Regions from separate parts of the Cellulomonas palmilytica genome, predicted to be linked through region 3. Evidence: riboswitches for the same ligand, from Rfam matches in the RefSeq annotation. Region 3 holds a riboswitch; each other region holds the start of a gene.
The links. A riboswitch is a leader RNA that binds a small molecule or an ion and turns the genes downstream of it on or off. The one in region 3 is predicted to bind thiamine pyrophosphate.

Region 1: another riboswitch for thiamine pyrophosphate. It lies ahead of thiM (hydroxyethylthiazole kinase); the one in region 3 lies ahead of F1D97_RS00740 (ABC transporter substrate-binding protein).
Region 2: another riboswitch for thiamine pyrophosphate. It lies ahead of F1D97_RS02490 (thiamine ABC transporter substrate-binding protein); the one in region 3 lies ahead of F1D97_RS00740 (ABC transporter substrate-binding protein).

Annotation. Positions count from the first base shown of each region.
Region 1 covers NZ_CP062221.1:2,289,417-2,299,099, forward strand. The annotation lists gene F1D97_RS10430 (ExeM/NucH family extracellular endonuclease) at 1-3,518, shown strand, start outside; TPP riboswitch at 3,642-3,737, shown strand; gene thiM (hydroxyethylthiazole kinase) at 3,731-4,651, shown strand; gene F1D97_RS10440 (thiamine phosphate synthase) at 4,648-5,388, shown strand; gene thiD (bifunctional hydroxymethylpyrimidine kinase/phosphomethylpyrimidine kinase) at 5,385-6,956, shown strand; gene F1D97_RS10450 (TrpB-like pyridoxal phosphate-dependent enzyme) at 7,023-8,336, opposite strand; gene F1D97_RS10455 (GNAT family N-acetyltransferase) at 8,426-8,986, opposite strand; gene F1D97_RS10460 (DsbA family oxidoreductase) at 9,010-9,683, opposite strand, start outside.
Region 2 covers NZ_CP062221.1:489,459-499,141, reverse strand. The annotation lists gene F1D97_RS02550 (Na+/H+ antiporter subunit D) at 1-434, shown strand, start outside; gene F1D97_RS02545 (Na+/H+ antiporter subunit E) at 431-997, shown strand; gene F1D97_RS02540 (monovalent cation/H+ antiporter complex subunit F) at 994-1,389, shown strand; gene mnhG (monovalent cation/H(+) antiporter subunit G) at 1,386-1,772, shown strand; gene F1D97_RS02530 (ABC transporter ATP-binding protein) at 1,800-2,486, opposite strand; gene F1D97_RS02525 (hypothetical protein) at 2,642-3,631, opposite strand; gene F1D97_RS02520 (hypothetical protein) at 3,628-4,065, opposite strand; gene F1D97_RS02515 (phytoene desaturase family protein) at 4,283-5,770, shown strand; gene F1D97_RS02510 (DUF4235 domain-containing protein) at 5,787-6,056, opposite strand; gene F1D97_RS17400 (DUF11 domain-containing protein) at 6,183-8,120, shown strand; TPP riboswitch at 8,176-8,290, shown strand; gene F1D97_RS02490 (thiamine ABC transporter substrate-binding protein) at 8,370-9,524, shown strand; gene F1D97_RS02485 (ABC transporter permease) at 9,526-9,683, shown strand, end outside.
Region 3 covers NZ_CP062221.1:139,213-148,895, reverse strand. The annotation lists gene F1D97_RS00760 (Gfo/Idh/MocA family protein) at 1-860, shown strand, start outside; gene F1D97_RS00755 (Gfo/Idh/MocA family protein) at 885-2,333, shown strand; gene F1D97_RS00750 (3-ketoacyl-ACP reductase) at 2,458-3,243, shown strand; gene F1D97_RS00745 (FAD-binding protein) at 3,276-5,408, shown strand; TPP riboswitch at 5,528-5,622, shown strand; gene F1D97_RS00740 (ABC transporter substrate-binding protein) at 5,914-6,945, shown strand; gene F1D97_RS00735 (ABC transporter permease) at 6,942-7,709, shown strand; gene F1D97_RS00730 (ABC transporter ATP-binding protein) at 7,702-8,556, shown strand; gene F1D97_RS00725 (ABC transporter permease) at 8,553-9,392, shown strand; gene F1D97_RS00720 (NrtA/SsuA/CpmA family ABC transporter substrate-binding protein) at 9,389-9,683, shown strand, end outside.

The DNA of each region.
Region 1 (9,683 bases), 1.7 Mb from region 3:
CGTTGATCTACCAGCCGACCGCGGTCGAGCGCGTGGGAGACTCGCGTGCGCTCGGCACGCTGTCGGGCTCCGGCGAGGCGTTCGCGAACGCGCGCGAGCCGATCGCCCAGGCGTTCGCGCCCGTCGGCGGCGGCGAGCCGGTGCTCGTGGCGGTCAACCACTTCAAGTCCAAGGGCTCGGCGGGTCCGCTGCCGGGCGACGCGGACTCCGGCGACGGGCAGGGCGCGTCGAACGCGTCGCGCGTCGCGCAGGCCACCGCGCTGCGGGACTGGGTCGCGGACATCCGGGGCGACGTCGAGGCGGTCGCGCTCGTGGGCGACTTCAACGCCTACACGCTCGAGGACCCGCTCAAGGTGCTGTACGACGCGGGTTACACCGACGCGGCCGCCGAGCTCGCGCCGGGGGAGTACTCGTACTCGTTCGGCGGGCTGTCGGGATCGCTCGACCACGTGCTGCTCAACGAGGCGGCGCTCGAACGGGCCACGGGTGCCGACGTGTGGGAGATCAACGCCGAGGAGTCCATCGCGCTCGAGTACAGCCGGTACAACTACCACGGGGCGCTGTTCTACGCGGACGACGAGTACCGCTCGTCGGACCACGACCCGGTGCTCGTGGGGCTGAGCGCCGGTGAGAGCAACGGCGGTCCGCTCGACCTGACGTTCCTCAACATCAACGACTACCACGGGCGCATCGAGTCGGTGACGACCGCGGGCGTCACCTCGTCGAACACCGTGAAGTTCGCCGGGACCGTCGAGAAGCTGCGTGCGGAGGCGGCCGGACCGGTCGCGTTCCTGTCCGCGGGCGACAACATCGGCGCGTCGCTGTTCGCGTCAGCGGTCCAGAAGGACCAGCCGACGATCGACGTGCTCAACGCGCTCGAGCTGACGGCCTCCGCGGTCGGCAACCACGAGCTCGACCAGGGCTACGCGGACCTGACCGACCGCGTGATCGGCCCGGACGGCGCACGCAACGCGCAGTGGGCCTACCTCGGCGCGAACGTGTACCTCGACGGCACCACGACGCCCGCGCTGGACGAGTACACGACGTTCGACATGGACGGCGTGACGGTCGCGGTGATCGGCGCGATCACGGAGGAGACCCCGGCGCTCGTGACGCCCGCGGGCATCGCGAACCTCGACTTCGGGAACCCGGTCGAGGCCGTCAACCGCGTCGCGGCGCAGCTCACGGACGGTGACGAGAGCAACGGCGAGGCCGACGTGATCGTCGCCGAGTACCACGAGGGCGCGGGCTCGGGCACGCCCGACGGCTCGACGCTCGAGGAGGAGGTGGCCGCAGGCGGCGCGTTCGCGGAGATCGTCACCGAGACCTCGGCGGCGGTGGACGCGATCTTCACGGGTCACACCCACAAGCAGTACGCGTGGGCGGGCGACGTCCCCGGCGTGGCCGGCAAGACCCGTCCGATCGTGCAGACGGGCTCGTACGGCGAGTTCCTCGGCAAGGTCGTCCTGACCTACGACCCGGCGACCGACGAGGTCGTGTCGCACACCGAGGAGAACGTCGCGCGGGTCACCACCGCGGACGAGACGCTGATCGCGACCTACCCGCGCGTCGCGCAGGTCAAGGCGATCGTCGACGAGGCGATCGCGTTCGCCGACGTCATCGGGAGCGAGCCCGTGGGGTCGGTGACGGCCGACATCACGACCGCGTACACGGGCGGCTCGTACGTCGACGGCGTCTACGTGGGCTCCGGCCCGCTGCCGTCGACGGGTCGCGACGACCGGGCGAGCGAGTCGACGCTCGGCAACCTCGTCGCGAACGCGCTGCGGGACACGCTCGCCGACGAGCGGCTGGGCGGCGCGCAGATCGGCGTCGTCAACCCGGGCGGTCTGCGCAACGAGCTGTACTACGCGAGGTCGGGTGCCGAGGAGACCGACGGGATCGTCACGTTCGCCGAGGCGAACGCGGTGCTGCCGTTCGTGAACAACCTCTGGACGACGACGCTGACCGGTGAGCAGCTGCTCACGATGCTCAACCAGCAGTGGCAGCGGGACGCCGACGGCAACGTGCCGTCACGCGCGTACCTGCAGCTCGGGCTGTCCGACAACGTGTCGTACACCTACGACGCGACCCTGCCGGAGGGCAGCCGCATCACGTCCGTGACGATCGACGGCGAGCCGCTCGATCCCGAGGCGGACTACCGCGTCGGCACGTTCTCGTTCCTCGCGACGGGCGGCGACAACTTCCGGGTGTTCACGCAGGGCACCGACACGCGCGACTCGGGTCTCGTCGACCGCGACGCGTGGATCGCGTTCCTCGAGTCGCACCCCGACCTGTCGCCCGACTTCGCGCGGCACGCGGTCGCCGTGTCCGGCCTGCCGTCGACGGTCGCGGCCGGGGACTCGGTCGACCTCGGGGTGTCCCGCCTCGACCTCACGAGCCTGGGCTCGCCGCAGAACACGAGCCTCGACGTCCGCCTCGACGGGGAGTCGATCGGTGAGGTCGCCGTCACCGGCGGTGCGGCCACGGTCGCGGTGCAGATCCCGGTCGGGACCTCGGCGGGTGCGCACGAGCTCACGCTCGTCGCGGCGCCGAGCGGCACGACGGTGCACGTCCCGCTGACCGTCGAGGCGGCCACGCCGACGACGACGGTGCTCACGATGACCGGCGACCCGGTCGCGGGCGCGACGCAGACGCTGCACGCAGCGGTCTCGCCCGAGGCCGCCGTCGGCACCGTCACGTTCGTGGACGGCACGACCTGGCTCGGGACCGTGGCGGTCCGGGGCGGCGTCGCGACGCTCGACGTGCAGCTCGGGGCGGGCTCGCACGACCTGCGCGCCGTGTTCACCCCGACCGACGACCGGCACGACGCCTCGACGGGGACCCTGTCGGTGACGATCGTGACCACGTCGTCGTCGACCACGGTGCTCGAGGTCACGCCGCACAAGGTCGCCTTCGGCGGCCACGTCACGGCGAAGGTCACCGTGAAGGCGGACGGGGCCGTGCCCACGGGCGTCGTCCAGATCCGCGAAGGTCAGGAGGTGCTCGGGGCCGGGACGCTCGTGCCCGAGGGACCGGGCAGCGCGACGTCCGGCAAGGGCAGGCCGAAGCCGGCCACCGCGACGGCGACCGTCGTGCTCCCGCGCACGCTCGCGGTCGGCAAGCACTCGCTCACCGCCGTCTACGGGGGCGCGCCCGGAGTCGAGGCGTCGACCTCGAAGCCGGTCACCCTCACCGTCACCCAGGCGCGACCGACGATCACCCTGACGACCCCGAGCTGGACGGTGACCAAGGGCAGCACACCGGTCGTCACCGTCACGGTCGCGGGCGCGCCGGGTGCTCCGGCGCCGGGCGGCACGGTGGCGCTCGAGGTGGGCCGGACGACCTACCTGGGGACGTTGAGCGGTGGCACGGCGACGTTCACGCTCGCCAAGGTGACGAAGACCGTCAAGGTCACGGCGACGTACGCCGGCGACAGCGGCTACTCGAAGGCCTCCGCGAGCGAGCGGCTCGTGGTCGACCCGAAGGGCGGGCACCCGCACCCGAAGCCCAAGCCGTGATGCGCTGACCGCACCACCCGAGGGCGCCCGGCCGGACCACCTCCGGCCGGGCGCCCTCGTCGTGCGCCGTCCCACTGGGCGGTCGCGGGGCGGACGAACAGGACACGGCACCGCTAGCCTGGCCGCACTGACACGGGGTGCCCTGCGCGCAGGGCTGAGATCACACCCGCCGAACCTGATCTAGTTCGTACTAGCGAAGGGATGTCGTCTCCATGACGTCTGCCGTTCCGTCCTGCCCTCCTGCCGGCCGCTCCGCCGCCGGCCCCGACGAGGTCGGCGCCCGTCGCCCGAGCCGCAACGGCATCGCGGCCGACGCCGCGCAGGCGCTCGCGGCCCTGCGCTCGCGCACGCCGCTCGTGCAGTGCCTCACGAACGAGGTGACGACGAACCTCGTCGCCAACACGCTGCTGGCGGCGGGCGCGTCGCCCGCGATGACGGCGGTCCCGGGGGAGGCCGAGCAGCTCGCGGGCGTCGCGGGCGCGGTGCTCGCGAACCTCGGCACGCCCGGCCCGGACCTGCGCGCGTGCCTCGAGCCGGCGGTGACAGCGGCGCGCCGGGCGGGGGTGCCGTGGGTGCTCGACCCGGTCGCGGTCGGTGTGCTGTCGGTCCGCACGCAGCTCGCCGAGCAGCTCCTCGCCGCGCGGCCGACGGTCGTGCGCGGCAACGCGAGCGAGGTCCGCGCGCTCGCGGGCCTCGCGTCGTCGGGCCGTGGTGTGGACGCGCGCGACACGGTCGACGACGCGTACGGCGCGGCGGTGCGCCTCGCGCGTGCGACCGGCGGCGTGGTCGCGGTGTCGGGTGCGGTCGACCTCGTCGTCGCGGGGGACACCGTGGTGCGGGTCTCGGCGGGGGACCCGCTGCTGACCGCCATCACGGGTGCCGGGTGCGCACTCGGCGGGCTGGCGGCGGCATTCGCCGCGGTCGCCGACCCGCTGACCGCGGCCGTGGGCGCGTCGCTCGTGCTCGGCGTCGCGGCCGAGCGTGCCGCGCTCGCCGCGCGGGGACCGGCCTCGTTCCAGGTCGCGCTGCTCGACGAGCTCTACGGGCTGCGGCCCGAGCACGTCGTCGGGCTGGGCGACCGGCTGACGGTGGAGCCCGTGCCCGCCGACGAGCGTGTCGGGGCCCCCGCGTGAGCCGCGTGGCGGGCGTGCCGGGAGCCACGAGCGTGACCGGGACGGTGCGGCGCCCCGCGTTCCCCGGCGGGCCGTACCTGGTGCTCGACGCCGACGTGTGCGCGGCGGCGGGGCGCGCCCCGGCGGACGTCGCGGCCGACGCGGTGCGGGCGGGCGTCGGGGTCGTGCAGGTGCGCGCGACGCGCACGGGCGTGCGTGACCTCGTCGCGCTCACGGTCGCCGTGGCGGACGCGGTCCGCATCGCCGGGCCCGCCCGCCTCGTGGTCGACGACCGCGTGGACGTGGTGCTCGCGGCGCGGGCCCGCGGCGCCGTCGTCGACGGTGTGCACGTGGGCCAGCGGGACCTCGAGGCCGCCGACGCGCGCGCCCTGCTCGGGCCGGACGCGGTCGTCGGGGTCTCGGCGGCTCGGCCGCAGGACGTGCGCGCGGTCCCGGCCGACCTCATCGACTACATCGGCGCCGGCCCGGTGCGCCTCACGCCCACCAAACCGGAGGCCGCCGTCGCACTCGGCCTCGACGGGCTCGCCGCGGCGGTGGCGTGCACCGACCTGCCGGTCGTGGCCATCGGCGGGCTCGACGTGCACGACGTCGACGCGGTGCGCGCTGCGGGGGCGCGAGGGCTCGCGGTGGTCTCCGCGGTCTGCTCCGCCCCCGACCCGTCCGCCGCGGCCGCGGCGCTCGTCGCGGCGTGGAACGCGAGCCCGGTGGTCGTGTCGGCGTCGGCGGGTGCACGGTGACCGCCTCGCGCGTGCGTGCGCTGTCGATCGCCGGCACGGACCCGACCGGCGGCGCCGGGATCCAGGCCGACCTCAAGTCGTTCGCCGCGCACGGGGCCTACGGCATGGCCGTCGTGACGGCGCTCGTCGCGCAGAACACGCGGGGCGTGCGCGCGGTCCACGTACCGGAGCCGGACTTCCTGCGCGCGCAGCTCGACGCCGTGAGCGACGACGTGTCGGTGGACGCGGTGAAGATCGGCATGCTCGCGACGCCGCAGGTCGCGGCAGAGGTGACGGCGTGGCTCGACCGGCAGCGCGCCGCGGGCCGTCGGCCCGTCGTCGTGCTGGACCCGGTCATGGTCGCGACGAGCGGGGACCGGCTGCTCGAGCCGGAGGCCGAGGCCGCGGTGCGCGCGCTGGTGGCGCGTGCGGACCTGGTCACGCCGAACCTGCCCGAGCTGGCGGTGCTGGTGGACGAGCCGACCGCGGGCACGTGGGCGCACGCGCTCGACCAGGCCCACCGGCTCGCGAGCGGGTCCGGGACCACGGTGCTGCTCAAGGGCGGGCACCTGGGCGGGTCGACGAGCCCGGACGCGCTGGTCGGCCCGGACGGCCAGGTCGTCGAGATCGCGGCGCAGCGCGTCGTCTCGACGAGCACGCACGGCACGGGCTGCTCGCTGTCGGCCGCGGTCGCGGCGCTGCGGCCCGTGCGTGACGGCTGGCCCGAGACGGTCCGCGAGGCGAAGCGGTGGCTCACGGGTGCGATCGCCGCGGGCGAGGGCCTGCAGGTCGGCTCGGGGCACGGCCCGGTCGACCACCTGCACCACGCGCCCGGTCTGGGTGCGCGCGCCTTCACGGCGGACGTCGCGGGTCGCGTCGCCGACGCGACGCGCCGGTCGGCCGAGCTGCCGTTCGTGCGGGCGCTCGTCGAGGGCACGCTGCCTGCCGAGCGGTTCGAGGACTACGTGCGGCAGGACGCGCTGTACCTCACGGACTACTCGCGCGTCCTGGCGCGTGCGAGCCAGCTAGCGCCCGACGGGGAGGGCCAGGCGTTCTTCGCGCGCGGGGCCGCCGCGTGCCTCGACGTCGAGCGACGGCTGCACGACGAGCGCCTCGCGCGGGCCGGACGGCGCGCGGTCCGCGTCGCGGGGCCGTCGCGGGTGACGACCGCGTACGTCGACCACCTGCTCGCCGTCGCGGCGACGGGGTCGTACGCCGACGTCGTCGCGGCGGTGCTCCCGTGCTACTGGGTGTACGCCGACCTCGGGGCGCAGCTGCGTGCCCGGGTCACACACCTGTCGGCGGATCTCGCGACCCACCCGTACGGCGACTGGCTCGGGACGTACGGCGACACCGAGTTCGCCCAACTGGCGGTACGGGCACGCGAGCTGGCCGACGCCGCCGCCCGCCCGCTGGACGCCGCGGGCCGTGCCCGGATGCGGCACGTGCTCGCCGTCTCCTGCGAGCACGAGGTCGCGTTCTTCGCCCAGGTCGGCACCGCGCCGCATCCGGCTACCCAGGTGCAGGACGACCCCGCGGTGCCGGGCACGCTCGCACGCTCGTCGGCGGACGCCGTGCCCGTGGCGTGACACGACGAGCGGCCCGGCCGCAGGACCCGGGCCGCTCGTCGTCGAGGCGTCGACGGCGCGAGAGCGTCAGAGGAAGTCGTGGTACGCGGGCAGGTCGAGCACGCCGTTGCCCGAGAGCCCGATGACGATCGTCTCGTCGGTCGTCGCGGCCCGCGCGTGCGCGATCGCCCCGGCGACCGCGTGCGTCGACTCGGGGGCCGGGATGATGCCCTCGGCCCGCGCGAACTCGAGGCCCGCCGCGAACGCGGTCTCCTGGTCGACGGCGATCGCCTCGAGGAGCCCGAGCTCGAGCGCGTGCGACACCATCGGCGCCATGCCGTGGTAGCGCAGACCTCCCGCGTGGATGGGCGGCGGCACGAAGTCCTTGCCGAGCGTGTGCATCTTGAGCAGCGGCGTCAGGCCGGCGACGTCGCCGAAGTCGTACCGGTACTCGCCCTGCGTGAGCGAGGGGCACGCGGCGGGCTCGCACGCGACGACGCGCGTCGACGTGCCCTCGCGCAGGTTGCGGCCGATGAACGGGAAGCTGAGGCCCGCGAGGTTCGACCCGCCGCCCGCGCACCCGAACACGACGTCGGCGCTCGCGCCGATCTCGTCGAGCTGGGCGAGCGCCTCCTGACCGATCACGGACTGGTGCAGCAGCACGTGGTTGAGCACCGAGCCGAGCGCGTAGTGCGCGTCCGGGTCCTGCGCGGCGACCTCGACGGCCTCCGAGATGGCCATGCCGAGCGACCCGGTGGTGTCCGGGTCGGCCGCGAGCATCGCGCGCCCCGCCTCGGTGAGGTCCGACGGCGACGGGTGGCACACGCCCCCGTACGTCTCCATCTGCATGCGGCGGTACGGCTTCGCGTCGTACGACGCGCGCACCTGCCACACCTCGCACTGCAGGCCGAGCAGCGAGCACGCGAACGACAGCGACGCGCCCCACTGGCCGGCGCCCGTCTCGGTCGTGAGCTTCGTCGTGCCCTCGATCGCGTTGTAGTACGCCTGCGCGACCGCGGTGTTCGGCTTGTGCGAGCCCGCCGGGGAGACGCCCTCGTACTTGTAGTAGATCGTCGCGGGCGTGCCGAGGGCGCGCTCGAGGCGCAGCGCGCGGATCAGCGGCGACGGTCGCCACAGCGCGTAGATCTCCCGGACGGTCTGCGGGATCTCGACGTACCGCTCGGTGCTGACCTCCTGCGCGATGAGCGCCATCGGGAACAGCGGCGCGAGGTCGTCGGGTCCGAGCGGCTCACGCGTGCCGGGGTGCAGCGCGGGCGGTGCGGGCTCGGGCAGGTCCGCCGCGAGGTTGTACCAGTGCGTCGGGACCTGCGACGGCACGACGGTGCCGACGGGTTCCGTGAGCGGACGGGATGCGGGGCGGACGTCCGGGGATGTCGTCATGCGGGGGCCTCCTGGGCGCGTCGTGGTGCGGTGCGGGCCGCCGACGCGCGGAGCGAGAGACCACGACGCCGTGGGTCCGCAGGGCGAGCCTAGGGGAGAGCCCCGCTGCTCAGGCCCCGATCCAGCGTGCGCTCGAGCAGCTCGACCCGCACCGTGCCGTCCTTGGTGTCGAGCTCCCCGACGCGCCGGAACCCGAGCCGCGCGTGGAACGCCGACGAGCCGGGGTTGGGCGGGTCGAGGTTGACCTCGCACGTCACGCGCCCGAGCCCGAGCGCCCGGGCGCGGGCGTCGACGGCGGCGTAGAGGGCGCGCCCGACACCGCGGCCGTGCGCGTGGGGCGCGACGACGATGCGGTCGACGTACAGCGAGCCGGGCCGGTGCTGCGCGAACCACCGGTAGTTCTCGCTCGCGTACGCCGCGCCGGGCGCGAGCGCGAGCAGGAACCCGAGCACCTCGTCGTCCGTGTGCGCGACGACCGCGACGTCGCACCCCGGCACGTGCGCGGCCAGCCCGTCGAGCCCGAGCGCGTTGACGGCGGGCACCGCCGCGTCGTTGAGCGCGGCGAGCAGCGGCAGGTCGTCGGCCCGGACGTCCCGCACGACGACCACGCCCGTGACCTCGCCCGTGAGGTTGCCCGTGACGTCGCCCATGACGTCTTTCGTGGGGACCGGGGTCAGATCGCGCACGAGTCGTCGGTGCACGCGTCGGCGGCCGGGTCCCCGGCCAGGACCTGGAGCGGGTTCGCCTCACGCCAGCCCGCGTCGAGCAGCTGGGTGAACACCGGCGCGGGTTGGGCACCCGAGACCGCGTACCGGCGGTCGACGACGAAGAACGGCACGCCGCTCACGCCGAGCTCGCGCGCCGCGGCGATGTCCGCGTCGACGGCGGAGGACTGCGCGTCGCCCGCGAGGAACGCGGCGACGGCGTCGTCGTCGAGCCCGGCGAGCGCGAACCCGGCCTCGCGCGCGACCGCGACGAGCGCGTCGGTGACGCCGAGGTCCGCGCCGCGCTCGAAGTGCGCGGAGAACAGCGCCTCGAGCGTGCGCTCGACGAGCGCCTCGCCGCCGGTCTCGCGCGCGAGGTGCACGAGGCGGTGCGCGTCGTACGTGTTGAACGTCAGCACCGTGTCGAAGTCGTACGCGAGGCCCTCGCCCGCGGCGACGGCGGTGACGTGCTCGAACATCCGCTGCACCTGGTCGAGCGGGAGCCCCTTCAGCTCGGCGAGCGCCTCGGCCTCGGGGCGGCCCGGGCCGCGCGGGGTGTCCGGGGAGAGCTGGTAGGCGCGCCACACCACCTCGACGTGCGCGCGGTGCGGGAACGCCGCGAGGGCGGTCGCGAACCGGCGCT
Region 2 (9,683 bases), 350 kb from region 3:
TGTCCGGGTTCCTCGGCAAGCTCGGGCTGCTGCAGGCGGGCGTCGACGCGGGCACCCCGCTCGCGTACGTGCTCGTCGTCGGGTCCGTCGTGACGTCGCTGCTCACGCTGTACGCGCTCGTGAAGGCGTGGAACAAGGCGTTCTGGCAGTCGCCGGCCGACACCCCGCGCCGCGCGCACCTGCCGTTCGGCATGGTCGGCCCGACCGCCGCGCTCGTCCTCGTCGGCCTCACCCTGACGTTCGCCGCCGGTCCGCTGTACGCGTACACCGAGCGCGCCGCGAACGCGTTCACGCTGCGGACCACGTACATCCACGCGGTTCTGCCCGACGGCGAGCGCGGCGAGGGCGAGTCCGCGGACGTGACGGAGGAGAGGGCCGAGGAGCAGCCGGACGAGCAGCCCGACGAGCCCGCGACCACCGGGGAGCACCCGTGAGCCTGCACCCGCGGCGCGCGCGCCGCCTGCCCTGGGGCACGGTCGTCTGGCTGACGGTCGTGTGGGTCTTCCTGTGGGGCGACCTGTCCGTCGCCAACGTGCTCGCGGGCGTCGTGCTCGCGCTGTTCGTGACGCTCGGGCTGCACATGGCGTCCGTCGACTTCCACGGCACGGTGCACCCCTGGGGCGTGGTGAAGCTGTTCACGCGGTTCGGGTGGGACCTGGTGCGCGCGTCGTTCGAGGTCGCGTTCATCGCGCTGCGGCCCGGGTACACGCCGCACGGCGCGGTGATCGGCGTGCAGCTGCGCAGCCACTCCGACCTGTACCTCACGATGACCGCCGAGCTGTGCTCGCTCGTGCCCGGCTCGCTCGTCGTCGAGGCGCACCGGCTCACCGGCCGGCTGTACCTGCACGTGCTGGACGTGGACGCGGCGGGCGGCATCGAGGCCGCGCGGCAGGCGGTGCTCGACCAGGAGGAGCGCGTGCTGCGTGCGTTCGCGTCCCGCGCCGAGCTGCGGTCCGCGGGCCTGCTCGGCCCGGCCGAGACGGGGGTGCGCGCATGACCTGGGTGGTGCTCGTCTGCGCGGCCATGATCACGGTCGGTGCCGCGCTCGCGATCGTCCGGGCCGAGCGCGGTCCGTCGATGCTCGACCGGACCATCGCGCTCGACATCACGGTCACCGCGGTGATCGCGGCGTTCGCGCTGTACGCGGCGTCGCAGCGCCGCGCCGACGTGGTGCCCGTGCTCGTCGTGCTCTCGCTCGTCGGCTTCGTGGGGTCGGTGACGATCGCGCGGTTCGCGGCCGTCGAGCCCGAGGGCGAGGGCCGCGTGCGCACGCGCGAGGAGGTCGCCGCCGAGGAGGCCGCGCGCCGCGAGGCGGAGGAGGCCGAGCTGCGACCCGCGGCGGAGCCCGAGGAGCACCACGGCGGCGGCGCTGAGGGGGAGGTCCGGTGAACGGTCTCGAGGGCGGCTCGGGCTGGGACACGCTCGCGGACGTGGTGTCCGTGGTGGCGCTGCTCGGCGGCTCGTTCCTGGTGCTCGCTGCGGGGGTCGGGGCGCTGCGGTTCCCTGACCTGCTCTCACGCATGCACGCGGGGACCAAGCCGCAGGTGCTCGGGCTGGTCCTCGTGCTCGTCGGGCTGGGCCTGCGGCTGCGCTCGGGCGGTGCGGTGTGGGCGCTCGTGCTCGTCGCGGTGTTCGGGCTGCTCACCGCGCCCGTGGCGGCGCACATGGTGGGGCGCGCGGGCTACCGCACGGGCAAGGTGCGCAACGACCTGCTGGTGACGGACGAGCTCACGCGGGACCTGCGCGAGGCGCGCACGCGCGACGACGCCTGACGCGCTCGTCGCCCGGGCGCGACCGGCTCAGCGCGTGTAGGTGCGCGCGGTCGGGCTCTCGACGAGCAGGCCGTCGCGCAGCTCGACCACGCGGTCGGCGAGCTGCGCGAGCTCCGGGTCCTGGGTGGCGACGACCACCGCGGTGCCGGTGTCGCGCGCGACGGCGACGAGCAGCCCGAACAGCGCGAGCGCACGCCACGAGTCGAGGCCGGCGGTCGGGTCCTCGGCGAGCACCACGCGCGGCCGGTGCACGAGCGCGCGCGCCACGGCGGCGCGCTGGCGCTGACCGAACGACACGGCCTCGGGCAGCAGGTCCGCACCGGCGCCGACGAACAGGCGGCCGAGCAGCGCCGCGGCGCGGTGCCGGGCCTCCGTGCCGGGCACGCCCATGCGCAGCAGCGGGAGCTCGACGTTCTGCACGAGCGTGAGCTCGGGGAGCAGGTCGTCGTCGGGGAAGACGAGGCCGAGCGCGCTCAGGCGCGTGGCGGCGAGCTCGTGCGGGCGCAGCGACGCGAGGTCCCGGCCGTCGAGCCGCACGCGACCGCGCACGGGGTGCACGAGCCCGGCGAGCGCCTGGAGCATCGTGGTGGTGCCGGAGCGGGCGGGCCCGAGCAGCGCGACGGCCTCGCCGTCGGCGACCTCGAGATGGGCACCGCGCAGCTCGGCCGGTGATCCGGTGCGTGCGACCAGGTCGCAGGCGGACAGCACGGACATGGCGCCTCGCAGCGTTGCGTCGGGGGTGGCCGGGGTTCGTGGGGAGAGCCGGCCGCGGGTACGCCGAGGTCCGACGACCCGCTTGGGTGGCATCTTGTCGTCCGACGCGCGGAGATTTGTCCGAATGTAACGATTAAGTCGGCCGGAAACGGTCTCTACGCCCGTGCGAGAGCCGATACCAGGCGTCCCAGGGGTCCCGGCGCGTCGCGCAACCGGCGCGTCGGCGCGAGGCTCATCGGCAGCGCGACCGCCGCGGCCGTGAGCACCCACGCCGAGTAGTCGATGCCCAGGAACAGCCAGATGCTGCCGTGCATCACGGCGACCGCGAGCACGAACAGCGCGCGCGTCCGGCGCCACGCGAGCCACAGCGGCGCGGTCAGCTCGAGCAGCAGCGCACCCGTCGCGAGCGCGCTCGCGACCACCACGTGGTCGGCCACCCACTGCGCGAGCCCGTCCGCGTGCGGCGAGACGCCCTGCCGCAGCACCCACGTCATGTTGTCCGACAGCGCCCACCCGACGCCCGAGTGCCGCAGCTTCTGCACACCCGTGAGCCAGTAGACGAGCGCGAGCGCGGCCAGCGCCGCGCGCGGCGGCCAGCCCCACGCGACCGCCCGCCGGTGGTCGTGGCCCGGCCTCGGCAGGCTCGCGAACAGCAGCGGGACACCCACCCACACCGTCAGGACGTCGTTGTGCAGGACCTTGCCCGACGACCCCCACAGCGCGCACAGCACCGCGTAGCAGGCCCACGCGACGACGAACCCCGCGTGCGCGCGGCGCCGCGCGAGCACGAGCCCCACCCCGCCGACGCCCAGCACGGCGAGCGCGACCGGCAGCCCCGCGGGCAGCGCGTCCGGCAGCCACGAGACGACCGTCAGGCCGTCGGTCAGCGCGGCGGGCCGGTCGGCGATCGCGGACCAGTCGCGCGTCACCAGGCGCAGGCCGATGACGAGCGCGACGAGCGTGTGCACCTCGCGCAGGCGGTAGCCGCGCCCCGGTGCGGTGAGCCGGCGGTCCAGGGTCCCGACGACCGCGCGCAGTCGCCCGCCCCGAGGGCGCTGCCCGGAGGTCGCCGGGGCGGGGCCCGTCGGGCCGGCCGGGCTCGTCGGGTGCGTCGGGTTCGTCGGCGTCGTCGCGTCGGCCGTCACAGCGTCACCTCCGCGAGCACCGTCGTCGTGCCGTGCGGGCGGCGCTCGCGCGTCGTCGGGTCCATCGTCCAGCGCGTGCGCTCGACCGCGACCGACGCGTACCCGGCCGGGTCCAGACCCGCGAGCCGCAGCCACGCGACGGCCTTCTCCCGGCGCACGCCGGTGGGCAGGTCGCGCAGGTCGACGAGCTGGTGCGAGGTCGCGACGAGCGGCTCGGAGCCCGGCATCGGCACCGGCACGCGCACGCCGTCGACGGTGGTCGCGACGAGCACGGTCGACGCGCCCTCCGCGGTGCGCACGGTGCTGAACAGGCGGAACGCGCTCACGGGCCACACCTCGGCCTCGACCAGCGCACCCAGGGCGATGACGCCGAGCACGCCCCACGTGACCGCACGCGCGCGTCGTCGTGCTCGTACGTCCTGAGACCTGCTCACCCGTCCCCCAGCGTCCGCGCCCCGCCCCCCTCGGGCAGCCGGCACGAACTCTGCCAGAAGGGGCACATCGTGCGGGCGCGTTTCGCGCCCCGACCTGCTCACACGACCCCGCCCGTGCGCTGCGGGGAGGTCTGCCCGCCGCTCGTCGTCCCGGTGGGGGTGGTTGGATGGCGGGGTCCGGACGAGCGGGTGGGACGAGCGAGGCGAGGGGTCGCAGGTGCGCGGGCGCGGCGAGGGGCACACCGAGGTCGTCGTCGTGGGCTCTGGCCCGAACGGGCTGGCCGCGGCGGTCACGTGCGCGCGCGCCGGGCTGCAGGTCACCGTCCTGGAGGCCCAGAGCACGAGCGGCGGCGGCGCGCGCACGCTCGACCTGGGGCTCGCCGACGGCGTGGTGCACGACATCTGCTCGGCCGTGCAGGCCATGGCATGGGCGTCGCCGTTCTTCCGCGGCTTCGACCTCGCGGCGCGGGGCGTCGAGCTCCTGACGCCCGAGGTGTCCTACGCGCAGCCGCTGCCGGGCGGGCGCTCGGGGATCGCGTACCGGGACCTGGACCGCACGGTCGACGCGCTCGGCGCGGACGGGCCCGCGTGGCGGACGCTCGTCGGACGGCTGTCGGAGCAGTGGCCGCACGTGGTGCGCATCGCGCTGGGCGACAAGCGCCACCTGCCGCCCGGGCTGCTGCCGGGCGGCGTGCCGACCGCGGCGGCGTTCGGGCTCGCGGTGCTCGAGCAGGGCACGCGCGCGTGGGACCGCCGGTTCTCCGGCGACGTCGCGCCCGCGCTGCTCACCGGCGTGGCGGCCCACGCGAGCACGCCGCTGCCGTCGCTCGCCGCCGCCGGCACCGCGCTGCTGCTGGCCTCGCTCGCGCACGCGGGCGAGGGGTGGTCCATCCCGCGCGGCGGGTCGCGTGCGATCACCGACGCGCTGCGCGCCGATCTCGAGGCGCACGGTGGCCAGGTCGTCACCGACCACCCCGTGCGGACCGCCGCGGACCTGCCGGGCGCGCACGCCTACCTGTTCGACACGAGCCCGCGCACGGTCGTCGACGTGCTCGGCGACCGGCTGCCCGACCGTGCGCGCCGAGCCCTGTCCGCGTTCCGGTACGGCGACGGCGCGAGCAAGGTCGACTTCGTGCTCTCCGGCCCGGTGCCGTGGACGGACCCGGAGGTCGCGCTCGCGGGGACCGTGCACCTGGGCGGGACGCGTGCCGAGATGGCGGCGGCCGAGGCGCAGGTCGCGCGCGGTCAGCACCCCGAGCGCCCGATGACGCTGCTGAGCGACCCCGCGGTGGTCGACCCCGGGCGCGTCGTCGGCGGGCTGCGGCCGCTGTGGACGTACGCGCACGTGCCCGCGGGCTCCGACGTGGACGTCACCGAGGCGGTCACCGCGCACGTCGAGCGGTACGCGCCGGGGTTCCGCGACGTCGTCGTCGCGAGCCGGTGCGTGCCCGCCGCGCGGATGGCCGAGCACAACGCGAACTACGTGGGCGGCGACATCGCGGCCGGCGCGATCACGATGTGGCAGATGGTCGCCCGGCCCACGCCGCGGCCCGACCCGTACGCGGTCGGGCTCGACGGGGTCTACCTGTGCTCGTCGTCGACCCCGCCGGGGCCGGGCGTGCACGGGCTCGGCGGCTGGTTCGCGGCGCGGCGCGCGATGCGCGACGTCTTCGGGATCACGACGGTCCCGGACCTGCGGCCCTGACGGCGCAGGTCGCGGGTCAGTCCGTCAGGTCGGACTTCACGGCGAACCGCGCGGTACCGCGCGTCGCGAGCGCGCGGGCGACCGCCACGGCGGCACCCGAGAGTGCCGCGGCGACGAGGATCTCGGCGAGCTGCGAGTCGCCCGGGTCCTCCGCCTTGGGCGGCTTGTGGCCGCGCGCGGCCTTCCAGGTCTGGTTGATCGCCTGGTTCGCCAGCCACGCGGCTGCGGCCGCCGTGGCGAGTCCGACGATCTTCGCGAGCATCGGTGTCGAGGGCTTGGCTGCCATGGACGCCGACGCTACCGCCCGCGGGCCGGGCGTGCGCGCTCCACGTGGGACTCCTCGACGCGCCGGCTGAGCCGGACGGTCGCGTCCGTCGCCTCGGGCGACCACGACGAGGTCGGCTACGACGTGATGCTGGACGACGCCGACACGTTCGCGCTCGGGACCCTGACGAGCACCGCGCGCGCGACGTCCTGGACGTCGCTGCCCACGGGCGGACGCTCGTACGGGCCCAGCGCCCCGGCGAACGTGAGCGTCACGCCGCAGCTGCCGCGCGTGGACGCCACCGTGTCGCAGACCACCCCGGACCCCGTGGTCGTCGGCCAGGCGGTCGCGTACGCGGTGGTCCTGACCAACGCGGGCAGCGGGCCGGCCGCGTCGGTCGAGCTGACCGCGACCCTCCCGACGGGATGGCAGTACGTCGACGGGAGCTCGACCGTCCAGGTCGGCGCCGCGGGCGCGGTCGCGCTGGACGACCCGACGGGCACGAGCACGCTCACCTGGTCGGACGTGCTGCCCGCCGGCGTACGGCTCGACGCGGGAGCCTCCGTGGTGCTGCGCTACCACGCGACACCGACCTCGGCCGCCGGGTCCGCGAGCGGGTCGGCCGCCGCGCACACCACGGTCGTGGCGGTCACGCACGTGACGGACCCCGCGGGCGGTGACTCGTACGACGGCGGCCGGGGCGAGTACCGCGGCACGGGGAGCTCCGCGGCCGCGGGCGCCTCGGCGACGTGGTCGGCCGTGGTGACCAACCACGGCCCGTCGGTCTCGCACGGTTCGGCGGCCGACCCGGTCGTCGTCACCGTGACGCTGCCCGAGGGCCTGTCCGTGACGACGCTGCTGGAGACGGGCGTGGTCTGCGCGGTGTCCGGCCGGACGCTGACCTGCGAGCGCCCGTGGGACCTCGCGGTCGGTGCGTCGGTGGGCGTCGACGTCACGGGCCTCGTCGACGCGACGCTGCTCCCGGCGGACGGCCCGCTCGTCGTGACCGCGGAGGTCACGCCGGCCACCGGCCAGGGCGACGACGCGCACGACGACGAGGACGCGACGAGCACGGCCGTCACGCACGCCGAGTCGCTCGGCATCACCACGACGGTCGTCGACGCGCTCGTCGCGGGCGGGACCGGGACGTTCGGCGTCTCGGTCCGCGACGACGGCCCGTCGGCCGCGCACGGCGTCGTCGTGACCGCCGACCTGCCCGCGGGCCTGAGCTACGCCGGTGGCGTCTCGTCGGACGACGACTGGACGTGCTCGGGCACGACGAGCGTCGTGTGCGCGCTCGACGGCGTCCTCGGCGTCGGTGCGAGCGCGGCCTCGTCGTTCACGTTCGACGTGGCCGTCGCGTCCGGCGTCACGGGCGACGTCGTCACCACGGCGGTCGTCGGGTCGCGCTGGCAGGGCGACCAGGACGACGACGAGGTCACGACGACCGTCACCGCGCACGCCGAGCTGAGCCTCGCGACGGCCGTCCTGACCGCGCCGGTCGCCGGCGGCACGGGCGTGTACCGCGTGCAGGTCGCGAACCGCGGCCCGTCGGACGCGCGCGACGTCGTCGTGACGGCCACGCTGCCCGCGGGGCTGACGTCCGCAGTGGACGTCGCGGACGTCGCCGCCGCGTCGACGGCGGACTGGGAGTGCTCCGGCACGTCCACGGTCGTGTGCGCGCTCGACGCCCCGCTGGCCCCCGGCGAGGTCGCCCGGCTCGACCTGCGGGTGTCCGCTGCCTCGTGGCTGACCGGCGACGTCGTCGTCACCGCGACCGTGTCGTCCTCGACGCCCGGCCTCGACGGCAGGGCGGCGTCGGCCACCGACCGGCACACGCTCCACGTCGAGGCGCCCGCCGACCCCGCCGACCCCGCCGACCCCGTCGACCCCGTCGATCCCGCCGACCCCGCCGCGCCCGCCGCGCCCGTCGACCAGGCCGAGCCGGTCGACCGTGCGCCGCTCGCCGTGACCGGTGTCGAGGTGGCGCTGCTCGCGCTGCTGGCGCTCGGCCTGGGCGTCGGCGGTGCCGGCGCGGTCGTCGTAGCACGCCGCCGCGAGGGGCGTCCCGCCTTCCGGGAGTGACGCACGTGCCACCCGCGCCCGCAGGTCGACCCCGCGGGCGCGGGTAGCATCGACCCCTGAACGACAGGGGAGCGCCGGGTTGGCACCAGGGCGCTGAGAGTGCGGGACAACCGCAGACCCTCGAACCTGATCCGGGTGATACCGGCGTAGGGAGTCGGGACTTCTCACCTCCGCCCCGTCGTGCCGGGGTGCTCGGTGCGACGGGCCGGTGGACCCCTCCTCGCAGACGACGCCAGGAGGCACCACCCCATGACCGGTCCGACGGTGCGCCGCACGCGCGCATCCCGACCCACCCGCCGCACGGCCGCGCTGCTCGGCGGTCTGCTGGTCCCCGCCCTCGTCCTCGCGGGCTGCTCGCTCACGGACGACGACCCGCAGGCGGGCGCCCCGACGCCTCCCGGGAGCTCCGGGACCGCCGGGGCCACCGCGTCGCCCGAGCTGGGCGGCACCGTCACGCTCGTCACGCACGACTCGTTCGCGCTGTCCGACGGCCTGCTCGAGAAGTTCACCGAGGAGACCGGCGTCGAGGTCGAGGTCGTCCAGCCCGGCGACGCCGGGGCCCTGGTGAACCAGCTCGTGCTCACCAAGGACGCGCCGCTCGGCGACCTGGTGTTCGGCATCGACAACGCGTTCGCGTCGCGTGCCCTCACCGAGGGGGTCGTCGAGCCGTACCGGTCGCAGGGCGACGCGGCCGCCGACGCGCTCGGCTTCGCCGTCGAGGGCGACACCGACGGTGCGCTCACCGCGGTGGACTTCGGCGACGTGTGCCTCAACGTGGACGACGCGTGGTTCGCGAAGCACGACGTGGAGCCGCCGACGACGCTCGACGACCTCACGAAGCCCGCGTACAAGGACCTGCTCGTCGTGCCCAACGCCGTGACGTCCTCGCCCGGGTTCGCGTTCCTGCTCGCCACGGTCGGCGCCAAGGGCGACGCGTGGCCGCAGTACTGGGACGAGCTCGTCGACAACGGCCTCAAGGTCGCCGACGGCTGGTCCGACGCGTACTTCACCGACTTCTCCGGTGGTGGCGGCAACGGGCCGCGCCCCATCGTGCTGTCCTACGCGTCGTCGCCGCCCGCGACCGTGCCGGACGGCGCCGACGAGCCGACGACGTCCGCGCTGCTCGACACGTGCTTCCGCCAGGTCGAGTACGCGGGCGTCCTCACGGGCGCCCGGAACCCCGCGGGCGCGCGGGCGCTGCTCGACTACCTGCTGTCCTACGAGGTGCAGGTCGACATCCCCGGCTCGATGTACATGTACCCCGTCGCGTCCGAGGTCGTGCTGCCCGCCGGGTGGACGCTGTGGGCGCCGCTCGCCGAGCACCCGTTCGAGGTCGCACCGGCCGAGATCGCCTCCAAGCGTGACGTCTGGCTCTCGACGTGGTCGCAGACCGTGATCGGCTGACATGACCGCGACGACCGCACTCCCGCGCCCCGTGCGCGACGCACCGGACGGGCCCGCACGCCCGTCGACCGGTGCGCGCGTCCGGGGCGCGGGCCTCGGTCGTGGGGCGGCGTGGACGGTCGCGGCGCTCGTGCCGCTCGCGTTCCTCGTCGTGTTCTT
Region 3 (9,683 bases):
CCGAGCTCGTCGCGTTCGTCGAGGAGACGGGGCGCCGCTGCCAGGTCGGGTTCCAGTCGTTCGGGTCGGCCGCGGTCGACGAGCTCGAGCGGCTCGTCGCGTCGGGTGCGCTCGGCGAGGTGCGGGTCGTCGGCGCGGTCGGGACGTGGGTCCGCACGGCCGCGTACTACGCGCGCGCCCGGTGGGCGGGGAAGCGCCGGCTGGACGGCGTGGACGTGGTCGACGGCGTCGTGACGAACCCGCTCGCGCACGCCGTCGCGACCGCGCTGCGCGTCGCGGGGGCCCGGACCGCGGCGGACGTGCTCGACGTGCGCCTCGACCAGTTCCACGCGCACCCGATCGAGGCGGACGACACGTCCTCGCTCGTCGTGCGGACCGCGGGCGGGGTCACGGTCGGCGCCGGGCTCACGCTCGCCGCCGCGGAGCGGACGCCCGCGCGCGTCGTCGTGCGCGGCACCGCGGGCGAGGCGACGCTGCTGTACGAGCACGACGAGCTCGAGGTGCACACCCGCACGCAGTCCTGGCGGCGGACGTTCGCGCGCGTCGACCTGCTCGACGACCTGCTCGCCGCGCGCGTCGACCCGTCGGCGCGGCTGCGCTGCGACGTCGCGTCGACCGGTGCGTTCATGCGCGTGCTCGAGGCCGTGCGGCTCGCGCCCGACCCGCGTCAGGTCCCCGCCGCGCACCTGCGCTGGCGCGGGGTCGGGCAGGACCGGCACCCCGTGGTCGGCAGCATCGCCGCGTGGTGCGAGCGAGCCGCGCTCGAACCCGCGACGTTCACCGAGCTGGGCGCGCCGTTCGCGCTCGCGGCGGCGCAGGCCGAGCCCGCGGCCGTGACCGCGCCCCTCGCCCGCCCGTAGGCCGGCAGGCCGTCAGGAGGAACCGTGCACGAGCCGAGCGACCAGAACCCGACCGCGCCGCGCCCGGCGTCGCACCGCGCGACCGTCCCCGGGGCGGGCGTCGTGCCCGACTACGCGCCCGCACCGCCGGGCGAGCGGCTGCGGTACGCGGTCGCGGGGACCGGGCACCGCGCCGGGATGTACGTCGACGCGATCACGGGCGAGCACGCGGACGTCGCGCAGCTCGTCGCGTGGCTCGACCCCAACCCGGGGCGGATCGACCACTACGACGCGCACGCCGCGCGGCGCCTGGGCCGCGACGAGCCGCTCGGCCTGCCGCGGTACACGCCCGACGGCCTGGAGCGGATGGTGGCCGACGAGCGGGTCGACGTCGTCGTCGTGACCTCGCCCGACCGCACGCACGCGGACCTCGTCGCGCGTGCGCTCGACGCGGGCGCGCACGTCGTCGTCGAGAAGCCGCTGACGACGACGGTCGAGGGCTGCCGCACGATCGCGGACGCGGTGCGTCGCAGCGGCAACGACGTGGTCATGACGTTCAACTACCGCTACTCGCCGCGGAACTCGACGCTGCGCCAGGTGGTCGCGGCGGGCGAGATCGGGACGGTCACGTCGGTGCACTTCGAGTGGGTGCTCGACACCGTGCACGGCGCGGACTACTTCCGGCGCTGGCACCGGGACAAGGAGTGGTCGGGCGGGCTGCTCGTGCACAAGTCGAGCCACCACTTCGACCTCGTGAACTGGTGGTTGGGGGACGTGCCGGCGCGCGTGTTCGCGTCGGGCGGGCTGCGGTTCTACGGCGACGAGAACGCTCGCGCGCGCGGGCTCGGTCCGCGGCCCGAGCGCGGGACGGGCGTGCAGGGCGACCCGTTCGCGCTCGACCTCACGCGCGACGCTCGCCTCACGGCGCTGTACCTGGACGCCGAGCGGCACGACGGGTACCTGCGCGACCGGGACGTGTTCGCGCCGGGCATCACGATCGAGGACAACGCCTCGCTCGTCGTCGACTACCGCGGCGGGGCGTCGATGACGTACTCGCTCAACGCGCACAGCCCCTGGGAGGGCTACCGGGTCGCCATCAACGGGACGGCGGGCCGCGCCGAGCTCGAGGTGGTCGAGCGGGGTGCGATCGCGGTGGACGACGACGGGCGCGCGGTGCTCGACCCGTCGGCGACGCCCGTGGCGGCCGGCGGGCAGCGGGTGCGGCCCGAGGGGGAGCGGCTCGTGGTGCAGCGGCACTGGGAGGCGCCGCGCGAGGTGCCGATCCCCGCGGGCATCGGCGGGCACGGGGGCGGGGACGCGATCCTGCTCAAGGACGTGTTCCGCCGGCACCTGCGCGTGTCCGACGACCCGCTGGGGCGCAGCGCGGGGATGACGGACGGGCTGCGCGCGGTGGCGGTGGGCATCGCGGCGAACCGGTCGCTCGCGACCGGGCAGGCGGTGCTGGTCGACGAGCTGGGCCTCGGTCTCGGCTAGCGGAAAGCGCTTGCCGAACCGGGCGCCCTCTGCCACGATCGGGACGCGGGGCGCGGTCGCGTCCCGCTCTCCGACGGCTCGACGACGAGCCCGACGACGAGCCCGACGACAGAGGGGACGGCCCGTGGCGCGCGTCGCACTCATCACCGGCGGCAACCGGGGCATCGGGCTCGGCATCAGCCGACGACTCGTCACCGACGGGTACGCCGTCTCGATCCTCGCGACGCGCGAGGAACCCACCGACGTGCTCGCCGAGCTGCGTGAGCTCGCCGGTTCCGACGACGCCGTGCGCTACGTGCGCGGCTCGGTCGCCGAACCCGCCGACCACGTCCGCTACGTGCAGGACGCGCTCGACGCGTGGGGCCGTCTCGACGTGCTCGTCAACAACGCCGGCGTCGCGCCCGCCCAGCGCGCCGACCTGCTGGAGGCGACCACCGAGTCGTTCGACCGCGTGCTCGGCATCAACCTGCGCGGGCCGTACTTCCTCACGCAGGAGTTCGCGCGCCGCGTCGTCGCGCTGCGCGGCGCGCTCACCGCGCCGCCGCTGGAGCCGGTCGCGACGGTCGTCAACGTCTCGTCGATCTCCGCGACGACCGTCTCGACCGACCGCGGCGACTACTGCGTCTCCAAGGCGGGCGTCGCGATGGCCACGCAGCTGTGGGCCGTGCGCCTCGCGCCCGAGGGGATCGTCGTGCACGAGGTGCGGCCCGGCGTCATCGCGACCGACATGACCGCGGGCGTCGCGCCGAAGTACGACGCGCTGCTCGCCGACGGTCTCGCGCCCATCGCGCGCTGGGGCCGACCCGCCGACGTCGCGGGCGCGGTCGCCATGCTCGCGTCCGGCGCGACGCCGTACTCGACGGGCGAGGTCTTCCACGTCGACGGCGGCATGCACGTCCCCGTCCTGTGACCGACCCCGTGACCAGCGACGAGGAGCCGACGATGCCCCACCGCCACGACCCCGTGCTCGTCCGCATCGGCGAGACCGACGTCCCCGTCGTCACCGCGAACACCGTCGTCGTCGGTACCGGTTCGGCCGGGTTCTGCGCCGCCGACCGCCTGTGGGAGCTCGGCCAGGACGACGTCGTCATGGTCGCCGACAAGGTCAACGCGGGTGCGTCCCGCAACGCGGGCTCCGACAAGCAGACGTACTACAAGCTCACGCTCAGCGGCGGCGACGGCGACTCCGTGCACGAGATGGCGCAGACGCTGTTCGCGGGCGGCGCGATGGACGGCGACAACGCGCTCGCGGAGGCGGCGCTGTCCGCGCGCGGGTTCCTGCGGCTGTGCGACCTGGGCGTCCCGTTCCCGCAGAACCGGTACGGCGAGTTCGTCGGCTACAAGACCGACCACGACCCGCGCCGACGAGCCACGTCCGTCGGTCCGTACACGAGCCGCACCATGGTGGAGCGGCTCGAGGCGAAGGTGCACCGCAACGGCACGCGCGTCTTCGACGAGTGCCGCGTGGTCGACCTCGTGACGGTCCCCGCCGCGGACGCGCCGGGCGGGCGCGCCGTCGTCGGGCTGCTCGTCCTGCGGACCGACGTGCGGCACGACGGCGAGCAGTCGCCGTTCCTGCTGTTCCGCTGCACCAACGTGGTCTACGCGACCGGCGGCCCCGCGGGGATGTACGCGACGCGCGTGTTCCCGCACGGGCAGTGGGGCGCCTCCGGCGCGGCGTACCGGGCGGGCGTGCACGGCAAGAACCTCACCGAGTGGCAGTTCGGGCTCGCCTCGACGCACCCGCGGTGGAACGTGTCCGGCACGTACATGCAGGTCATCCCGCGGTTCGTGTCGACGGACGCCGACGGCGGCGACGAGCGCGAGTTCCTCACCGAGGCGATCGGCGACTACGGGCGGCTGCTCGGCCTGGTGTTCCTCAAGGGCTACCAGTGGCCGTTCGACGTCCGCAAGGCGCGCGACGGCTCGTCGCTCGTCGACCTGCTCGTCTACCGCGAGACCGTGCTGCGCGGGCGGCGCGTGTTCCTCGACTTCCGCCGCAACCCCGTGCGCGACGAGCTCGACCCCGCCGCGCTCAGCCCCGAGGCCCGCGACTACCTGGAGCGCGCGGGCGTGCTGTTCGGCACCCCGGTGCAGCGGCTGCGGCGCATGAACGAGCCCGCGTACCAGTTCTACCTGCGCAAGAACCCGTACGTGGACCTCGAGACCGACCTGCTCGAGGTCGACGTGTGCGCGCAGCACAACAACGGCGGGCTCGTGGTCGACGCGTGGTGGGAGTCGAACGTGCGCGGGCTGTTCCCCGTGGGCGAGGCCGGTGGCGCGCACGGCGTCTACCGGCCGGGTGGCGCGGCGCTCAACAGCGGGCAGGTCGGGGCGACCCGCGCCGCGCAGCTGATCGCCGCGCGGCGCAGGGACGCGCCCGTCGCGCTCGACCGGTTCGCCGCGGCTGCCGCGCCGGTCCAGGCGGCCGCGACCGGGCTCGTCGCCGCCGCGGCCGGGCGGGCCGCCGCAGGGTGGGACGAGGACACCGGCGACCTGCTGCGCCGTGTGCAGGAGCTCATGAGCGCCAAGGCCGGGCCCGTCCGCTCGGAGAAGTCCATCCACGAGGCGCTCGACCAGGTGCACGCCTGGCTCACCGAGTACGAGCGGACCGTGAGCGCCGACCCGTCGTCGCGCCGCTCCGTCAACCGCGTGTTCCTCGTCCGCGACACCCTCACCGCCGCGTACGTGTACCTGTCCGCGATGGCGGACTACGTCGCGCACGGGGGACGCTCGCGCGGGTCCGTCCTGTACTCCGACCCGGCGGGCGAGCTGCCGCGCGTCGGGTACGGCCCCCGGTCCGACGACGAGCTCGACCTGCCCGAGGTGTTCCGCTTCCGCCTCGACGAGGGCGCGCTCGACGACGAGGTGCAGGAGTCCGCCTGGCGCCCGCCCGCGACGCCCGACGCGCACGCCCGGACCCTCGACGGGTGGCACGCGGTCGTCGGACGCGCGAGCGACGACCCCGCCGGCGAGCCGGTGTTCCGCTGGCGGCCGCGGCGCCCCCTGCCGCAGGACGACGACTTCTTCGAGAACGTCTGGCGCGACTTCCGCGACCACGGCAATGTCGGCTGACGGCCGGCTGACGGCCGGCTGACGGCCGGCAGACGGTCGGCTGAGCGTCGGCTGAGCGCACATCCGAGGGGTGGACAGGGACGTCGTCGACGGGGGCGAACCGGACTACGGTGAGCACGTTCCGTGACACGGGGTGCCGCATCGAGCGGCTGAGATCACACCCGTCGAACCTGATCTAGGTAGCACTAGCGAAGGGATGTCGCGCATGACCCGCATGCGTCCGCACCGCACGCCCCGCCCCCACCGGGCACCCCGCGAGCACGCCCACCCGCGCGCGTAACCCCGCCGGCTCTCCCGCGCGGACGTTCGCGTCCCGCGCTCCGCTCACCGACCGGCGAACCGCCGACGGGCGAACCACCGACCGGCGGACTACCGACCGGCCCCGGCATCCGCACCCGCATCCCGCGGGTGGTTCTCCTGCGCGCCGTGCGCGGGTGCTTCGCCGTGCGCGAGGCCACCTGCGCCACGGGCGTGCTCCCACTCCTGCTGCTGAACAGAGGTCCCGATGTCTCGCACCACCTTCCGGGCGCGCGGCTGCGCGCTGCTCGTCGCCCTCGCGCTCGTCGTCGGCGGGTGCGCCGGCCCGTCGCGCGGCGACGACGACGGGCTCACGCGGGTGCGGTTCGCGCTCGACTGGACGCCCAACACCAACCACACCGGGCTGTACGTGGCGATCGCCCGCGGCATGTTCGCCGAGGCGGGGCTGGACGTGCAGGTGCTGCCGTACAGCGACACCGCCCCCGACCAGCTCGTCGACGCGGGCGCCGCCGAGGCGGGGATCAGCACGCACGACTCGTCGCTCATCGCGCAGGCCGCCGGCGCGGACGTCGTCGCGGTGCTCGCGGTCCTGCAGCACTGGGCGACCGCGATCGGCGTGCGGGCCGACGACGAGCGCATCACCAGCCCGCGCGACCTGGACGGCCTGACGTACGCGGGCTTCGGCACGCCCGGCGAGGTCCCGCTCCTGCAGGAGGTGATCCGCGCGGACGGCGGGACGGGGGAGTTCACGACCGTCGTGCTCGGCTCGTCGGCGTACGAGGCGTTGTACGCGGGCGAGGCGGACTTCACCATCCCGTACGTCGCGTGGGAGGGCATCGAGGCGGAGCGCGCGGGCACGCCCATGCGCTACCTGGAGTACACGGACCACGGCTTCCCGGACGCGTACGCCGTGGTGGTGGACGCCTCGCGGCAGTGGGTCGCCGACGAGCCCGAGGCGGCGCGCGCGTTCGTCGGGGCTCTGCAGCGCGGGTACGCGTGGGCGGCGGAGCATCCCGACGAGGCCGCGGCGCTGCTCGTCGAGCAGAACCCGGACGCGTTCGCCGACCCAGACCTGGTGACGCAGAGCCAGCGGATGCTGTCCGCCGACTGGCTGCGCGCCGACGACGGCTCGGTCGGCACCATGACGCTCGACCAGGTCTCCGGCTACGGGGACTTCCTGTTCGACGCGGGCATCCTCGCGGGGCCGGACGGCGAGCCGCTCGCCGAGCGTCCGGACTGGTCGACCACGTTCACGACGAGCCTGCTGGGGGAGCCGTGACCCGCGGCGCCGCGCGGGCGCTGCCGGTGCTGCTCGTGCTGACGGTGCTCGGGGCGGTGTGGCAGGTCGCGGCGCTCAGCGTCGCGAACCCGCGGCTCCTGCCGACGCCCGGTCGGGTGGCCGAGCAGGCGTGGGCGCACCGCGACGTCCTGGCAGAGCACACCACGGCGACGCTCGGGGTGACCGCCGCGGGCTTCGGGGTGTCGGTCCTGGTCGCGTGGGCGCTCGCGCTGCTGGTCGACCTGGTGCCCGCGGTCGGGCGCGGGATCGTTCCCGTGCTCGTCGCGTCGCAGACGATCCCCGTGGTCGCGCTCGCGCCGCTGGTGGTGCTGTGGTTCGGGTTCGGGCTGCTGCCCAAGGTGCTCGTCGTGACGCTCGTGACGTTCTTCCCGCTCGTCGTCGGGCTGGTCGAGGGCCTGCGCGCGGCCGGCCCGGGCGCGACCGCGCTGCTCACGAGCATGGGCGCCTCGCGGTGGCAGCAGCTGCGCTGGGTCCGCCTGCCCGGGGCGCTGCCGCGGTTCTTCACGGCGCTCCGCATCGCGGTCACGTACGCGGTGGTCGGGGCGGTGTTCGCCGAGTACGTCGGCGCCGTGCGGGGCCTCGGCACGTACATGAACATGCAGCGCGCGGCGTTCCGCACCGACCTGGTGCTCGCGGCCGTCGCACTGTGCGCGCTCGTCAGCGTGACCCTGTACGGGCTGACGTGGCTGCTCGAGCGCGTGACCGTGCCGTGGGCGCACCCGCGGGCGGTGGCCCGTGCGTGAGCTCGAGGTCCGCGACGTGCACGTCGCGCGCCCCGGCGCGCGCGGTCCGCTGCCGGTGCTCGGCGGCGTCGACCTGCGCGTGCGACCGGGCGAGCTCGTGTGCGTCGTCGGGCCCAGCGGGTGCGGCAAGAGCACGCTGCTGTCGGTCGTCGCGGGACTGCTGCGACCCGACCGGGGCCGCGTGCTCGTCGGCGGGCTCGACGTGACCGGCACGCCCGCGCGCACCGCCTTCATGCCGCAGCAGGACCACCTGTTCGCCTGGCACACCGTGTGCGACAACGTCGCGCTCGGCCTGCGCGTGCAGGGCGTGCGACGACGTGACGCGCGCGCCCGCGCCCGCGACGTGCTCGCCGAGTTCGGGTTGGAGTCCTTTGCGGACGCGCGGCCCGACGAGCTGTCCGGCGGGATGCGGCAACGCGCCGCGCTCGCCCGCACCGTGCTGCAGGGCCGGGACGTCGTGCTCCTCGACGAGCCGTTCGGCGCGCTCGACGCGCTCACCCGCCTCGACGCGCAGCTGTGGCTCGCCGCGACGTGGGCCGCGCACCGGTGGACCGGGCTGCTCGTCACGCACGACGTGGGGGAGGCCGTCACGCTCGGCGACCGCGTGGTGCGCCTGTCCGGCCGCCCCGCGGTCGTCGCGCAGGAGATCGCGGTCGACGACCCGCGCCCGCGCACGCCCGGCGTCCCCGACGAGCGCGTCACGCGCACGGTCCTCGCCGGCCTCGGCGTGGGCGCCGACCGTGTGTCCGACGACCGCGTGCCCGACGACCGCGTGTCCGACGACCCTGTGTCCGACGGGCGCGTGCCCGACGACCGTGTGTCCGACGAGCGCGCGGCGCTCTCGTGACGCGGCCCCCGGGCGCGTGGCGGCCGTGGCTCAGCACGGTCGGTCTGCTCGCCGCCTGGGCGGTCGTCGGTGCGAGCGGGCGGCTCGACCCGCACGTCCTGCCCGCGCCGGGTGCGGTGCTCCGGGCCGCGTGGGACCTGGTCGCGGACGGTTCGCTGCCCGCCGCGCTCGCGGTGAGCGGCACGCGCGTGGCCGTCGGTGCGGGAGCGGGTGTCGCGGTCGGGCTGCTGCTCGGGCTGCTCGCGGGGCTGTCGGGGATCGCGCACGACGTCGTCGACCGGCCCCTGCAGGCCGTCCGGGCCGTGCCGTTCACGGCGGTCACACCGTTGCTCGTCGTCTGGGTCGGTCTCGGTGAGCCGCCCAAGGTGCTGCTCGTCGCGGTCGCCGCGCTCGTCCCGACGTACCTCGCGACCGTCGGCGGCGTGCGCGGCGTCGACCCGCGGCTGCGCGAGCTCGCCGCGGCCTACGGCCTGGGCCGGCGTCGCACCGCGACGCGCGTGCTGCTCCCCGCGGCGCTGCCTGCCGTGCTCGTCGGGCTGCGCCTCGCGCTCGGCACCGCGTGGGTCGCGCTCGTCGTCGCCGAGAGCGTCAACGCCGCCGAGGGCGTGGGCGCGCTGCTCACCGACGCGCGGACGTACGCGCGCACGGACGTCGTCCTGCTGTGCGTGCTCGTCTACGCGGCGCTCGGCCTGGTCACCGACGCCCTGGTCCGCGCGCTCGAACGCCTCCTGCAGCCGCCGCCCGTCGTCGGGCGCCATCCGTCCGCCACGCCCACGACCCCGACCACGTCCACCCCGACCCTCGCGTCCGTCACCCCTGGAGCCCAGCACCCATGACCCGAGCACGCCTGACCCGATCCCCCCTGACCCGCGTCCGACCTCGCGCCCTCGCCGCGCTCGCGCTCGCGGCCGCCCTCGCCGGGTGCGCCGCGACCGCGGACAGCACCACGACGACCGCGCCGCCCGACGTGCCCGTGCGCGTGGGCGTCCTCACGACGCAGAACCTCCTGACGCTCGCGGCCGGCGACCGCACGCTCGACGAGGCCGTCGCGAGCGTCGGCGCGCGGGCCGAGACCACCGAGCCGTTCGCGGCGTTCGCCCCCGCGGCGGAGGCGATGGCCGCGGGCC